DNA from 4 places in the Buttiauxella sp. BIGb0471 genome. Region 1 is predicted to be linked to each of the others. Evidence: predicted binding sites of a transcription regulator. Region 1 holds the regulator's gene; each other region holds the start of a gene.

Region 1 (3,879 bases):
TAGAGCTCGTCATCAACTTCAATTGTTTTCATCTTAATCCAGTGCGATATCTTTTCTGAATACAAGTTGTTGGGATTATAAGGACAAATCCCAACCTCGGGTAGCGCCAAGCTTTTGTCACCCCACAAAGTCAGACTAAACTGGAAATTTGCGGCAGTGCGGCAGAATGCCGTTATGATACCCTAACCTCACGAAGTAAAAAAAAAGAACTTTGCCATGAAATTGAATGCTCGCCTGCAAACTGCGCAACAATTGACTAGTAATTCTCCCATCGTCCTCATCCACGGTCTTTTCGGTAGCCTTGATAACCTGGGCGTGCTGGCCCGTGACCTTGGGCAGGATCATTCTTTGCTGCAAATCGATCTTCGCAATCATGGATTATCGCCACGTAGCGATGAAATGAACTACTCTGCAATGGCGCAGGATGTTGTCGAAACGCTTGATGAGTATGGCATTAAGAAAGCCATTATTATCGGCCATTCCATGGGCGGGAAAGTGGCCATGGCGTTAACAGCTATCGCCCCAGAACGTATCGATAAACTAGTGCTGATTGATATCGCCCCGGTGGATTATCAAGTGCGCCGCCACGACGAAATTTTCGAAGCGATCAATGCAGTTAGCCGCGCAAACGTGAAAACTCGCCAGCAAGCCGCCGTCGTTATGCGCGAGCATCTTGATGAAGAAGGCGTGATTCAGTTTTTGCTGAAATCCTTTGCTGACGGCGAATGGAAATTCAATGTGCCGGTGCTGTGGGAGCAATATGAGAATATTGTCGGATGGAAAAACATCCCTGCCTGGAACGAACCGGCGCTGTTTATTCGCGGTGGTGCATCTCCTTATGTTGACGAATCTCACCGCGAGCAGCTGCTTTCGCAGTTCCCACAGGCCCGTGCGCATGTAGTTGCCGGTGCTGGTCATTGGGTTCACGCCGAAAAACCTGATGCTGTTTTGCGCGCAATTCATCGTTTTATCGGTGAATCCGTAGCAAACTGATTAAAAACAAACCGACTGGCCGCAAGTTGCGGCTAACGCGTTGGCGCGCAAGCCATGCTGATGTATGATTGCGCGCTAAATTGCGCCAGAGCACCCCGCTCAGTGCCACCTGAATTCCCTGTCAGTAGTCTAATCATGGCAAAAGAACAAACGGACCGTACTACATTAGATCTGTTCGCGGACGAGCGTCGCCCGGGGCGACCAAAAACAAATCCGCTAACGCGTGATGAGCAATTGCGTATCAACAAACGCAATCAACTCAAGCGCGATAAAGTACGCGGCCTGAAGCGAGTGGAGCTAAAGCTCAATAACGATGCGGTAGATGCTCTCAACCAACTGGCTGAAGCGCGCAACATCAGCCGTAGCGAGCTGATTGAAGAGATACTACTCGCACAACTGAAGCAGCATCTCAGTTAGTTTTAGTGCTATGTCCTGGTATGCAATGTTGCAGTCTGTGCACACCGGGGCGATAGCAGTTTCCGCACCACGAAGTGTTCTGCTATGATTGCCCTATCTGTGGCCAAATAGCAGCCACCATACCATTAAGTATCAAGAGGTTATTTTACTCATGGCAATCGTAGGCATTTTTTTCGGCAGCGACACTGGTAACACCGAAAATATCGCGAAAATGATTCAAAAACAGCTCGGTAAAGAAGTTGCTGAGGTGCATGACATTGCTAAGAGCAGCAAAGAAGACCTGGAAGGCTTCGATATTCTGCTTCTCGGCATCCCAACGTGGTATTACGGTGAAGCACAATGCGACTGGGATGATTTCTTCCCGACGCTGGAAGAAGTTGATTTCAATGGCAAACTGGTTGCTCTGTTCGGCTGTGGCGACCAGGAAGATTACGCAGAATACTTCTGTGACGCGTTAGGCACTATCCGCGACATCATTGAGCCACGAGGCGCAGCTATCGTCGGTCACTGGCCAACGGCGGGCTACCATTTTGAAGCCTCTAAAGGTCTGGCTGACGACGATCACTTTGTTGGTCTGGCTATCGACGAAGATCGTCAACCAGAACTGACGGCTGAACGCGTTCAGAAATGGGTCAAACAAGTTTCTGACGAGCTGAACCTGGCAGATATCATCAACGCCTGATGCCAGATGTGGCGCAACTATTGGGTTGCGTCACATTGATAGATATTATCGATTAAAATAATCGCTACAAATTTTTAACTTTTCAGTTTGTCCCTGTACAATGAACTCCTGATCAAAAAGCTAGCAAGGCAAACAAATCGCGACTCAGCCGCCATTTTTTAGCTTGATTATGCATAATACTTGCGGTTCCCATTTAGAAATGGCAGTTCTATAATGAGACGCATTCATCTTAACGCTCACCCTGAGTCCGAGCGAATCGTTAAGCAACAGGACAATTTCCGCATGACTGACAATAATACCGCATTAAAGAAGGCCGGCTTGAAAGTCACGCTTCCGCGATTAAAAATCCTTGAAGTGTTGCAAGGGCCGGTGAACCACCACGTCAGTGCGGAAGACCTCTATAAACGTCTGATTGATATGGGCGAAGAGATTGGTCTCGCCACCGTTTATCGTGTACTAAACCAGTTTGATGATGCAGGCATTGTGACTCGTCATAATTTCGAAGGCGGAAAATCCGTGTTCGAACTGACGCAGCAGCATCACCATGACCATCTGATCTGTCTGGATTGCGGCAAGGTTATTGAATTTAGTGATGATTCAATCGAAGCCCGCCAGCGCGAAATCGCATCACGTCATGGCATTCGTCTGACTAACCACAGCCTGTACCTTTACGGTCACTGCGCTGAAGGTGATTGCCGTACTGATGAAAACGCACACGAAATCAGCGAAAGGTAATCTGCATCTTTTGGCATCTGATTCAGCTGCCAGATGTAAAAAAACCGGTGAGGAAGCTCACCGGTTTTTTTATGGCTTACGCACTACCATTATTTGTTGTTAGCGCGAATCTCTTGCCAGATTTTATCGCACTTGGCTTTGACCGCCTGGTCATTACCCGTACGAGTTGCCTGGATGCAGTTCTGGTAATCCAGGGTACGAACCGTTTCTTTCTTCGCGAAATCCTGATGCTCTTTTTCCTGAGCCAGTACATTCAACACGCTTTGGCAGGCCTGAATTTTATCCGGGTTACCTTCTGCGGTGTTAATACAGGCGCTATACGCTTGTTTCAATTTAGTATCTTCCGGAGCCGTTTTAGGTTGTTGCTGCGCACACGCACTCAAACCTAACGCCATCACCACTGTCAGAACGATTTTTTTCATGCTTGATATCCTTAAGAAATCCGGGCGTTTTCACGCCCGGATTCGAATCAGAAGATGGTGAACGGTGCGATAACAATGAATTTCACGTCACGCTCATCCTGGAAGATGTTGCCGTAACCACCGCCCCAGCTTGGGATGTCGGAATGGTTGTCGTATTGAGTGAAGTGCAGTTTGAACAGAGTGCCTTTCGCACGGCCATCCTGAACGGTATACAACGCATCAAGGCTGTACGCAGATTCTTTCAGGCGGTTATCCGCATCATAGTAACCGTCTGTGGTTGGTTTGGAGCTTGGTTTAGCATCCCATGCGTAAACATAAGATGCACCCACTGCCCAACCCGCAAGATTCCAGTTGCTCAGGTCATACATCGCGCCCGCAAATACCGCTTTTTCACCGTTGGCGTTGAAGTCAGAGCGGTTATCCCACCACACATCAAGACGACCGTTGGAAGAGGCGTAGGTTGGCGTCATACGCTGCAGGAAGTAGCCCTGTTGGCCATCGGCCTTAACCACGGTTCCTTCAAGGCGCAAATCAACCTGACCGACTCTGTATCCGAGAGTCAGTGCCTGCAACCATGCTGTGCCGTCGTAAAGATCGTTCACGCTGCCGTCAGAAACTTTGTCACGCGTG
Region 2 (3,879 bases), on a different contig from region 1:
GCTCCACGATTAATACGTTTCGCCCGCCCATGCTGACGAACAATTTTCCCCTGCTTTTGCAGTAAACGCAGATCGCGCCGCACGGTTTCCTGGCTCACCTCTAACAAGTGGGCCAGTTGTTGCGTGGTGAGATTGTCATAGTGTTCGACAAGCTGAACCAGTTCCTGATGGCGTTCGGTTTTCATGGTGGCGTCTCCCGGCAATGCCCGGATATTAGGGGGTGACGCCCTTCTTTAACAAGATGTTGCCGTACTTCGCCCGCTCGCCTGTGATGACGATCGCAAAGGCGTGTTGGCGCGTTCATAAGATGAAAGACCTTATCGAGTGCGTAGGAGTCCCGGATGCCTTAAAAACGATTCGCGAACATTGTAGCTGGCGTGCGAAGTGGAAGTCATAGCGCGGTTGTATCTCACTACTCTGGCCATCGTCGACCCGGTGCCGGTACTGCCCGATGAAGAAATTGCCATTATTCTTGAGAAGTTCAAAAGCTACGGGCTGCGGATTGAAGAATAACTATAATTTCCAGCGCCCTAAAAACCGGCGCTGGAAATTATGCTAAAGGTGGATGATGCTAGAAAGTTCTTCGTAGGTCAGATAAGCGATAGCGTCATCCGACAAAACCTATTTAACCAGCTTTGGCAGCAGTGACTTCCTGCCCCACTAAGCCAATCTTCAAATACCCTGCCTGATGCAGCGTATCCATCACATTCATCATAGTTTCGTAATCAACCGATTTGTCTGCGCGGAAGAAGATTGTGGTGTCTTTCTTGCCTTCCGTCGCCGCCATTAGCGTGTTAACCATGTTCTCCTGAGTGACTTCATCGTTCCCAATAAACATAGTTTTGTCCGCTTTGACGGAGAGATAGATCGGTTTTTCAGGGCGCGGCTGCGGCTGGCTTGAAGACGCGGGAAGGTTAACCTTCACATCGACCGTCGCAAGCGGCGCTGCCACCATGAAGATAATCAGCAACACTAACATGACATCGATAAACGGCGTCACGTTGATATCATGCATTTCGCCGTTATCGTCGTGGTTTTCGTTAAAACTCATTGCCATGGGATCAACCTACACGCAGTTTCTGAGCTGTACGTACCGGGCGAGACTGAGAGCTTACAGCCAAATCCAGGTCACGACTTTGCAACAGCAGAACCTGAGCGGCGACATCACCCAACGAGGCTTTATAGCCGCCAATCACACGGGCAAACACGTTATAGATAACAACCGCTGGGATTGCTGCAACCAAGCCGATAGCCGTTGCCAGCAATGCTTCTGCGATACCCGGCGCGACGACCGCCAGGTTGGTGGTTTGCGACTGAGCAATACCAATGAAGCTGTTCATGATGCCCCAGACGGTACCAAACAGACCGACGAACGGGGAGATCGCACCGATGGTCGCAAGGAAGCCGTTACCGCGTCCCATGTGACGCCCTGCCGCCGCAACACGGCGCTCAAGACGGAAACCGGTACGCTCTTTAATGCCTTCGTTATCTTCACTGCCGGCGGAAAGCTCAAGCTCGTTTTGCGCTTCATTGATAAGCATGGTGCTGAGGCTTCTCGCATCAAACGCTTCAGCCATTTCACTGGCTTCATCCAGAGAGCGGGCATTAGCCAGTTGCTGCTGCTCGCGCTTAAGACGGCGCTTCTGCGAAGACAGCTCAACACTTTTGCTAAAGAAGATTGCCCAGGTGACGACAGAAGCCAGAATCAGGCCGATCATCACAATTTTTACCACGATGTCGGCATGCTGATACATGCCCCAGACAGAGAGGTCTGTCTGCATCAAATTATTCGTCACTCTTACTCTCCACCACGAAATAATACAAAAACTGGTCGTAATAATATCAAAACGGCATCGAATTGATAGTAGTTCTCATTAGTATTTAAAGAGTGCCTGAAATTGTCTATGCATTCCTTGCGCTTACGCAGCAAAAAGATGATAAGTTAAGTTTAGACATCCAGATGGTTAAACAGGGTAAAGTGAACATGACTGCGAAGAAGCACATCGAAACGGCGCTGGTTAATGCCGGGCGCGATAAAAAATTCACCCAGGGTTCGGTTAACAGCGTCATTCAACGCGCTTCCTCGTTGGTTTTTGAAACTGTAGAAGCGAAAAAACAGGCGACGGCTAACCGCGCAAAAGGCGAGCTTTTTTATGGCCGCCGCGGCACCCTCACCCATTTCTCTTTACAAGAAGCGATGTGCGAACTGGAAGGCGGTGCGGGTTGTGCGCTTTACCCTTGTGGCGCGGCAGCCGTTGCCAATGCGATTCTGGCATTCGTCGAGCATGGCGATAATGTGCTGATGACCGGTAGCGCTTACGAACCTAGCCAGGATTTTTGCACCAAAATTCTCGCTAAACTCGGCGTGACGACCACCTGGTTCGACCCGATGATTGGCGAAGGCATTGCAGAGCTGGTGAAGCCCAATACTAAAGTCGTATTTCTGGAATCGCCAGGCTCTATCACAATGGAAGTACATGACGTTCCAGCGATTGTTAAGGCGATTCGTCGCGTTGCCCCTGACGCCATTATCATGATTGATAACACCTGGGCTGCGGGCATTCTGTTTAAGGCACTGGATTTCGGCATCGATATTTCGATTCAGGCGGGCACCAAGTATCTGATTGGCCATTCCGATGCGATGGTGGGTACGGCAGTGTCGAACGCACGTTGCTGGGACCAGTTGCGCGAGAATTCATATTTGATGGGGCAGATGCTGGATGCCGACACGGCGTATATGACCAGTCGTGGTCTGCGTACCCTGGCGGTGCGCCTGCGCCAACATCATGAAAGCAGTTTAAAAGTTGCCGAATGGCTGGCGCAACATCCGCAGGTTGAACGCGTCAATCACCCTGCACTGCCCGGCAGCAAAGGGCATGAGTTCTGGAAACGAGACTTTACAGGCAGCAGTGGTTTATTCTCATTTGTGCTTAAAAAGCGCTTGAGTAATGACCAGTATCAACACTACCTGGACAATTTCCACTATTTTAGTATGGCTTATTCCTGGGGTGGCTATGAATCGCTTATTCTCGCCAACCAACCGGAAGAACTGGCGGAAATCCGCCCGGCAGGCGGAGTTGACTTCACCGGAACCTTAGTTCGCGTGCATATCGGACTTGAGAATGTTGACGATCTGATTGCCGATCTCGACGCAGGTTTCCAGCGTATTGCCTAAAATTGCCAGAAGTGGATGCCATAAAAGACAGTTTTTGCCGTTTTGAAATGATTTGTTGAGTCTGCGATCATGAAGTCGAAGGGGTTTTAGCGTTACACTATGACCACAAGATTAAGGCCCCTTTAACCGGGGCCTCAAATACTAAGGTGCGCCTAATCTTCATACTGTAGATTCACGCGTGCTCATTAAAGCAGTTCCACAGGATTTGCCATGGCTGTTATACACAATATCGTTCAGGCGCTTTGGCAACATGACTTTGCTGCACTCGCGGACCCTCATGTTGTTGGAGTGGTTTATTGCGTCATGTTTGCGACGCTATTTCTCGAAAATGGATTACTGCCCGCCTCGTTTTTGCCAGGCGACAGTCTGCTATTGCTCGCGGGAGCGCTGGTCGCGAAAGGCGTGATGGGGTTTATCCCGACAATCATTATTTTGACCGCGGCAGCAAGCCTCGGTTGCTGGTTGAGCTACGCGCAAGGTCGCTGGCTCGGTAATACCAAAATCGTGAAAAGCTGGCTCAAGCAACTCCCGCCGCAGTATCACCAGCGGGCAACGGTGATGTTTGACCGACACGGTTTATTCGCTCTGTTAGCCGGGCGTTTTTTGGCGTTTGTACGCACGCTTTTACCCACCATGGCGGGGATTTCCGGCCTCAGCAATCGTCGTTTCCAGGTGTTTAACTGGTTGAGCGGCTTATTATGGGT
Region 3 (3,879 bases), on a different contig from region 1:
GGTGGGCGTTTTCGTGAAGTCTATTATTGGGACAGCTACTTTACGATGCTGGGGCTTGCGGAAAGCGGCCACTGGAACAAAGTGCAGGATATGGTCGATAACTTCGCCCATGAAATTGACGCCTGGGGACATATTCCCAACGGCAACCGCAGCTATTATCTGAGCCGCTCGCAACCGCCGTTCTTCGCCTTTATGGTCAAACTGCTCGCCAGCCACAATGGCGATGATACGTACACCACTTACCTGCCGCAGCTGAAAAAAGAGTACGCCTACTGGATGCAGGGCAGCGATGCGCTTGAACCTGGTGCGCAGAACCTGCGAGTGGTGAAACTCAAAGATGGTTCGGTGCTGAACCGTTACTGGGATGACCGCGATACACCGCGTACTGAATCGTATCTCGACGATGTGACGACGGCGAAAAACAACCCGAATCGCCCGGCGACGGAAATCTACCGTGATTTGCGTGCTGCCGCCGCGTCCGGTTGGGATTTCAGCTCGCGTTGGATGGATAACCCGGAACAACTGGGTTCGATTCGCACCACCTCGATTGTGCCGGTCGATTTGAACGCGCTGTTGTTCCAGATGGAAAAAACGCTTGCTCACGCCAGCAGTGTGGCTAAAGACAGCAATGCCGCAGCACAATATCAGCAACTGGCTGATGCTCGCCAGAAAGCCATGGAAAAGCATCTGTGGAATGCGAAACAAGGCTGGTACGCGGATTACGACCTGAAAACTAACGCAGTTCGTTCACAGCTGACTGCCGCGTCGCTATTCCCGCTGTATGTACATTCAGCATCGAAAGAACACGCCGACAAAATGGCAACTATTACCCGGGCGCAGTTGCTGAAAGCTGGCGGCCTTGCCACCACCAACCTGAAAACTGGCCAGCAATGGGATGCGCCAAATGGCTGGGCACCGTTGCAATGGGTGGCAACCGAAGGTTTGCAAAACTACGGGCACCAGGATTTAGCCATGGAAGTGAGCTGGCGGTTCCTGACCAACGTGCAGCACACCTACAACCGGGAGAAAAAACTGGTGGAGAAATATGATGTCTCTTCTACCGGTACAGGCGGCGGTGGCGGCGAATATCCGTTACAGGATGGCTTCGGCTGGACTAACGGTGTGACGCTAAAAATGCTCGATTTGCTATGCGGCACTGAAAAGCCATGCGATTCGACGCCAGACAAATTGCCTTCGGCAACGCCAGGGCCGGTGACTGAGGCGACGAAGCCTGCTCCGGCAACCGCGCAGTAGTTTTCCTCCTGCCCTCACCCTGGCAATTTTGTCAGGGTGAGATCTGGAAGTTGTGGTGTTTTTCCGTCCACCCGAACGTCTGGTTATCTCTGCATCCGTTGTTAACGGTGAACGTTTAGTGAACGGAACTTTCTCCGTATCGGCAGAAACCTACCCTCAACGTTGCGTATAAGAGAGAGACCACAGGAGAGGACTCTCCCCCCTCCCCATTCCCCTTTATTTTCATGGTCTTTCATTTCCTCCCTGCAAATATCTGCACTTGAAACCGCAAACAATAACGATAATAATTCGCATTCCATTATTACAAGCAATTACATTTTGGCTTCAGGGATTACACTTCATGAAACTGGCATTTACCGTAAAGCGCCCCGCTTTACTTTGCGCGCTTGCTTTGTCTGCGCCGACTTACGTCATGGCGGAAGATACCGTCGTCGTGACCGCAGCACCTGCGCCTACTTCCACCAGCGCGACGGAAGGCTATACCTCGCCGGTGAGCAAAGGTGCGACCAAAACTGATGAGCCAATCATCACCACCGCTCAGTCGGTTTCAGTGATTACGCGTCAGCAAATGGACGACCAGGGCGCGTTATCGGTTAACAGCGCACTGAATTATACGCCTGGCGTATTCACCGGCTTTGCGGGTGGCGCAACACGTTATGACACCGTTGCCCTGCGCGGTTTCCACGGCGGTGATGTGAATAACATTTTCCTTGATGGCCTGCGCCTGATGAGCGACGCCGGCAGCTACAACGTGGTTCAGGTTGACCCGTGGTTCCTCGAACGCATTGATGTTATCAAAGGGCCTTCTTCTGCGCTTTACGGACAGACTATTCCTGGCGGCCTGGTAATGGAAACCTCGAAGCGCCCGCAGTTTATCGAGGAAGGCCACGTTCGCGCGATGTACGGCAATAACAGCACCAACGGCACGGCGTTTGATTACACCAATGCGATCAACGACGAATGGGCGTATCGCATTATCGGGATGACCAAAAATACCGATACCCAATATGAAAATACCCGTGATGAACGCTACGCCATCTCCCCGTCCCTGCTCTGGCAGCCGGACGAAAATACTTCGCTGGTGATGCGTGCGTATCTGGAAAAAGATCCTTCCGGCGGCTTCCACGGTTCAGTTCCGGCAGACGGCAGTATTTATTCTTCGACGGGCCGCAAAATCAGCACCGGGTTCTCTGACGTCGAGCCGGGTAATGACGAGTTCAAACGCCACCAGCAGATTTACAGCTATGAGTTTGCGCATAAATTCGATGAAGTATGGGCATTCCGTTCTAACGCCAGTTACACCCATTCCAACGTTGGGCTGAAACAGGCTTATCAGATTGGCTGGGCTGATGCGCAGCATGACGAACTGATGCGTTATTACAGCGGCGAAACCTCATCTCTTGATGCTTATGCCATTGATAACCAGCTGGAAGCAGATTTCGCCACTGGCGAGCTGGATCATAAAGTGGTGCTCGGCGGTGAGTTCCATAAATACACCAATAACCTGTCTGATGATTCCGCATATACCACCAATATCAACCCATGGACCGGCGAGTCCGGCGGCCCTGGCGGTTTCTACTATTACGACCCGCGTGACCCGACTTACTCGACCATCAACCAGGGTTTGCTGACCAAAGCAGGCAAGCGCCAGTACGAACAGACCGGCGTTTATTTGCAGGATGATATGAAGTGGAATCAGTGGCATATGACGCTGTCTGGTCGTTACGACCATATCGTGACGAAGAGCCATATTGTGGCAGAAGCCATTGATAGCGACGTGACGGATAACCGTACCGATGACCATTTCAGTGGCCGGGCATCATTACTCTATGCCTTCACCAATGGTGTTTCGCCGTATATCAGCTACAGCCAGGCCATTACCCCGCAGGTTCTGCCGGGCGCCGATGGCAAACTGCTGAAACCTACCACTGCCGAGCAGTACGAAGCAGGCGTGAAATATCAGCCGGTGGGCACCGCGGATATGTATACCGTGGCGCTGTATGATCTGACGCAGAAAGATGTCGGCAACCGTGTCGTGCAGGGCAGCTACTACGAGCCTGCGGGCAAAGTTCACTCGCAAGGTGTTGAACTGGAAGCGCATTCCCAGTGGACGCAGCGTTTCTCAACCATCGCCGGGTACACTTACAATAAAGTGCGCTTCAAAGATGCGATTGACGGTAACGACGGCAACACGCCGTACGTGACGCCTGACCAGATGGCCAGCCTGTGGGGTATGTTCAAGGCAGATTTTGGTATTAGTGTCGGCGCGGGCGTGCGTTATATCGGCAAGCAATGGGCGGATAACGAAAACACCCTGCGTGTGCCTTCTGCCACCCTGATGGATGCGATGGTTCGTGCAGATATGGGCGCGTGGACTCCTTCGCTGAAAGGGGCGTTCGTGCAGGTGAATGCCACCAACCTGACGGGCCGTGATTACGTCGCGGGCTGTTATGGAACGGGTTACTGCTACTGGGGTGCCGAGCGTTCTGTGATTGCGACCGTGGGATATGATTTTTAATCTGTGAGTGGGATGTCGGATGGGCTAGCGCCATCCGACATTTATTTGACCTACAAAGTCACGTGTCTCTCCTCAACGGTCTTTGCGCCGCCCTGCTGCTCCAGCGC
Region 4 (3,879 bases), on a different contig from region 1:
CATTTGCCAGTAGTTCGAGGGAGAACTCACCCTGTTCGCTGATATACAGCGCAATTTCTAAATCGCGCACCGGGCCGGAAGCCAATTGATGCGTAATGCCTTCGATGCCGTTGAAATCAAGGCGGTAATCGAACATTTTCAGGTTCAGCACCGGGCCATACAACGGCTCACCGCTGGTGACTGTCCCTGAGTCGCGCAGGATTTGTTCAGCATCGTAGCGCTGGTAACGGCGCAGGCTTTTGAGTTCTTTTGCAAGGTTTAAGGCGAATTCCGGCAGGGTAAAATCGGGTTCGATGCGCACACCAAACGGCAACACATTCAGCACTGGCCCGGTTGCACACAGCGCAGCAGACCCCATGCGGCGCATAAAGATAAAGCCCGCGGAGTAATCAGCCCTCCCGCTTAAACGCCCGAGCCACAGCGCCACCAGCCCTAATGCCATATCGGCGGCCGTCAGGTTTTTCTGGCGGGCGTTATCCATCAGCAGGTGGAAATCTGCGCTCTCAAAATTCAGCGACTGGCGAATCAGTTGGGTGGAGGAGCCCAAATCCGTCAGCGGTTTTGCCGAAAGCGTGGCAGGAGGCGGTAGCTGGCGAGTTTTATCAGCCCAAAACGACGCATCACGAAGCCTGGCGTCTGTTTTGCGGTAATGCTCGTATTCTGCAACAACATCACTAAACGGGGTAAATGGGCTGGGTTCAGGATTTTGATTTTGACAATACGCACTGTAAATATTGGCAATACGGCGGGTAATTGCGGTGAAACTGAAGCCATCAACCACCAAATGGTGAAAACGTTGATACCAGAACCAGCGCGTTTCGCCGATACGCAGGAGCTGATGATGATAAAGCGGTTTTGCGCTGCTGATACGCAAATCCTGCTCCAGATCCTCACGCATCAACGCAAGAGCAGCCGTTTCGGGTTCAGCGACGCCGCGTAAATCACGGCAAAGCGGGGCTGTAAATGTTGCATCAGGATCGACCCACTGACGCGCCTCGCCATCCACTTCACTAAAACGCATTTTCAGCGTATCCGCCTCGCTCATGCCCGCCACTATCGCCTTGCACAGCAGCGCTTCATTAAGCTCACCGTTAAGTTCGCCCCCGCAGTTTAATTCAATATAGTGCGCAACGCTCCACGCGTTGGCCTGGGGCGAAAGCTGATCGGCCATCCAGATGCCGGGTTGCGCCGCCACCAGCGGCAGGGTTTCGACGGGTGCGAGTATCGGCGCCATGATTAATTCACTCACCTTTCACCTCTGCTTTCGCAAAGTTTGCCGGTTGTAATTGGGTCCAGTTAGCGAGCAGCCACTGATTGCATTCTTCATTTGATGCCGGTTCACAAACCACCTGCCAGCCATCGGGCAAGGCACAATGTTCGGGCCATAAGCTGAACTGGCTCGCGGCATTTTCAAGGATGAAAAAACGACTCTGCGGCGAGTCGAAGGGGTTACTGAATTCCATACTTCATTCCACTCCTGTCAAAGAGACGCTTTCCAGAGCCAGGCTAAGCCGTTGATCAGCCCGCCCCGCCAGCAAAGCGCATCGTGCCCACCGTCAACCTGACGGTAGAAAACTGCTCGCTGTGTTTGTTGTAGTAAGGGATAAATTCGTTGATTAACCTGATGGATAAGAGGTTCTCTGACCCCTGCCTCAAGATAGATTCGTAGCGGTTTGTCACAGACCAGCCCGCCTTCGAGTCGCTGAATTAACTGCCCGCCCTGCGGGTTGCTTCCTCGGTTAGGCCACCAGTACGACCCGGATTGGCTCAACACGCAGCCAAATTGTTCCGGCCAGTGAAGTGCCGCATAAAGCGAGGAAAGCCCGCCAAAACTTTGCCCAGCCACCACGGTGGTTTCGGGGTTTTCATTCCAGCGAGTGAGGGTGCGCAGATGCGGTAATAATTCTTCCTGCAACGCCTGCCAAAACTGCGCATTGCACGGCAGTTCGTTGCTGCGGGTGTTGTTGTCGATAACATCAATCAGCACGTAAACCGCAGGCGGCAGCACTCCGGCGTCCGTTTGTGCCTGAAGCGCAGGCCACACCGGCATGCTTTCTGCCCAGAATTGGCCGTCGAGCAAAATCGCCAGCGGGCGCTCTTCGGGTTGTGCGTCACCGGTCGCAAAAATCCACACTTTGCGCTGATTTTTCAGACGCGGGCTGTCCCAAGTGATGTATTGCACTGCGCAATGCGCCGTGTTGGGCTTATCCCAACCAGGCTGCGGTGGCGCGTGAGGAAGATGGAGTGCGGACATCGGATGCCCACGCCCGCCCAGCCAACTTTCAGGGTTCAGCGGATCGGCAATGGCTCGCGGCAGCAGTTTGCGCCAGCCTTCACGCAGTGCCATACGTGCCGGTTCGATACCTTCGAACGCTTGCGCGGGGAAATCCTCTTCGCAGGCCGACGGGATAAAACAATAACTGCCGCGCCATGTGCTGCTCAGGCGAGTTTGCCACTGCCAGACATCCGTTCCAGGCACGCGTTCAAGGGTTTGCGGGCGAGATTTTTGGTGATGGTCGGTCACGCCGGTGATGTAAATCCACACCCGTTTTACCGATGACGTTTGCTCGCAACCTTCCGGGTCGCGCCAAAAGAAAGTCACTGTGCACTGGCTATCATTTTCACAGGCGACGACGGGGATCCCCTGCGCCTGTTTTTCCTGCCACCAGCTCTTACTTCCTGTCTGTAAATTCGCCACTTGAACACAACCCTATGAAATCAATGCAAACGTTCAATAAACCTGAAATATATTGATAATACTATTGATAATTATTTTCATTTGCAATAGCGTATTTCCGCGCTTTGAGCTACCAGCTTCCGGGTGCAAAAACAATAAATTGCCGAACTTGAACGCACGATTCCCTCATTTCAGGGCGAATGCTGGATAGATCCCGGTATGTCTAAGTGAAAACCATGCTGCGCCCGCTCCCTATGGGAATGGAATGACACCGGGCGAAGCGGAAAAGCAGGCCACCATAATGAATAATAAAATTAACTATTCCCTCGCGATGCTTATCAATCTGGGGATTTACGGGGTCGCCCAACCTGCCTTCGCGGCAGAGCAAGCGGCACCGGCAACGGCGCAAGCCGCTGCACCCAGCAACGACGACTCGCTCACTCATGAAGACACTTTGGTTGTTACCGCTGCCGAGCAAAATTTGCAGGCACCAGGCGTTTCGACCATCACAGCAGAAGAACTCAAAAAGCGCCCACCGGCGCGTGATATTTCCGAAATCGTTCGTACCATGCCGGGCGTTAACCTGACCGGTAACTCCACCAGCGGCCAGCGCGGCAACGGTCGCCAGATTGATATTCGCGGGATGGGCCCGGAAAACACGCTGATTCTTATTGATGGAAAACCCGTGACCAGCCGTAACTCTGTGCGTCTGGGTTGGCGTGGCGAGCGTGATACTCGCGGCGATGCAAGCTGGGTTCCGCCAGAAATGGTTGAGCGTATTGAAGTTATTCGTGGCCCAGCCGCCGCACGTTACGGCAACGGTGCGGCTGGCGGCGTGGTGAATATCATCACCAAAAAAGGCACCAACGAATGGCACGGTTCCTGGAACACCTATCTGAATGCGCCGGAACACAAAGACGAAGGTTCAACCAAGCGCACCAACTTTAGCCTGAATGGCCCGCTGGGCGGGGATTTCAGCTTCCGCCTGTACGGCAACCTAGATAAAACCCAGGCAGACGCGTGGGACATCAACCAGGGTCACCAGTCTGAACGTACTGGTATTTACGCCGATACGCTGCCCGCCGGGCGCGAGGGTGTGATTAACAAAGACATCAACGGCGTGGTGCGTTGGGACTTTGCGCCAATGCAATCTTTGGAACTGGAAGCGGGCTACAGCCGCCAGGGCAACCTGTATTCCGGCG

What was found. Region 1 encodes Fur, which represses iron uptake genes when iron is present. Its sites were predicted from a motif close to ATAATAATGAGAACNACTATCAA; they were not measured.
Region 2: exbB (tol-pal system-associated acyl-CoA thioesterase) is a predicted target of Fur. The motif match lies at 1,859-1,881, and genes of this name have one in related genera.
Region 3: M2371_RS04040 (TonB-dependent siderophore receptor) is a predicted target of Fur. The motif match lies at 1,526-1,548, and genes of this name have one in related genera.
Region 4: fes (enterochelin esterase) is a predicted target of Fur. The motif match lies at 2,757-2,779, and genes of this name have one in related genera.

Annotation. Positions count from the first base shown of each region.
Region 1 is NZ_JANUEU010000002.1:128,595-132,473, reverse strand. It holds gene seqA (replication initiation negative regulator SeqA) at 1-32, opposite strand, end outside; gene ybfF (esterase) at 217-993, shown strand; gene ybfE (LexA regulated protein) at 1,129-1,410, shown strand; gene fldA (flavodoxin FldA) at 1,562-2,092, shown strand; gene fur (ferric iron uptake transcriptional regulator) at 2,375-2,827, shown strand; gene chiQ (ChiQ/YbfN family lipoprotein) at 2,917-3,249, opposite strand; gene chiP (chitoporin ChiP) at 3,297-3,879, opposite strand, start outside.
Region 2 is NZ_JANUEU010000007.1:71,746-75,624, reverse strand. It holds gene fucR (L-fucose operon activator) at 1-185, opposite strand, end outside; partial or broken gene M2371_RS19050 (RbsD/FucU domain-containing protein) at 214-294, opposite strand; partial or broken gene M2371_RS19045 (L-fuculose phosphate aldolase) at 373-513, shown strand; gene exbD (TonB system transport protein ExbD) at 626-1,057, opposite strand; gene exbB (tol-pal system-associated acyl-CoA thioesterase) at 1,062-1,796, opposite strand; gene metC (cystathionine beta-lyase) at 1,961-3,175, shown strand; gene M2371_RS19025 (DedA family protein) at 3,386-3,879, shown strand, end outside.
Region 3 is NZ_JANUEU010000001.1:859,392-863,270, reverse strand. It holds gene M2371_RS04045 (alpha,alpha-trehalase) at 1-1,254, shown strand, start outside; gene M2371_RS04040 (TonB-dependent siderophore receptor) at 1,595-3,772, shown strand; gene M2371_RS04035 (amino acid permease) at 3,823-3,879, opposite strand, start outside.
Region 4 is NZ_JANUEU010000005.1:285,610-289,488, reverse strand. It holds gene M2371_RS17170 (enterobactin synthase subunit F) at 1-1,234, opposite strand, end outside; gene M2371_RS17165 (MbtH family NRPS accessory protein) at 1,242-1,463, opposite strand; gene fes (enterochelin esterase) at 1,481-2,698, opposite strand; gene M2371_RS17155 (TonB-dependent siderophore receptor) at 2,979-3,879, shown strand, end outside.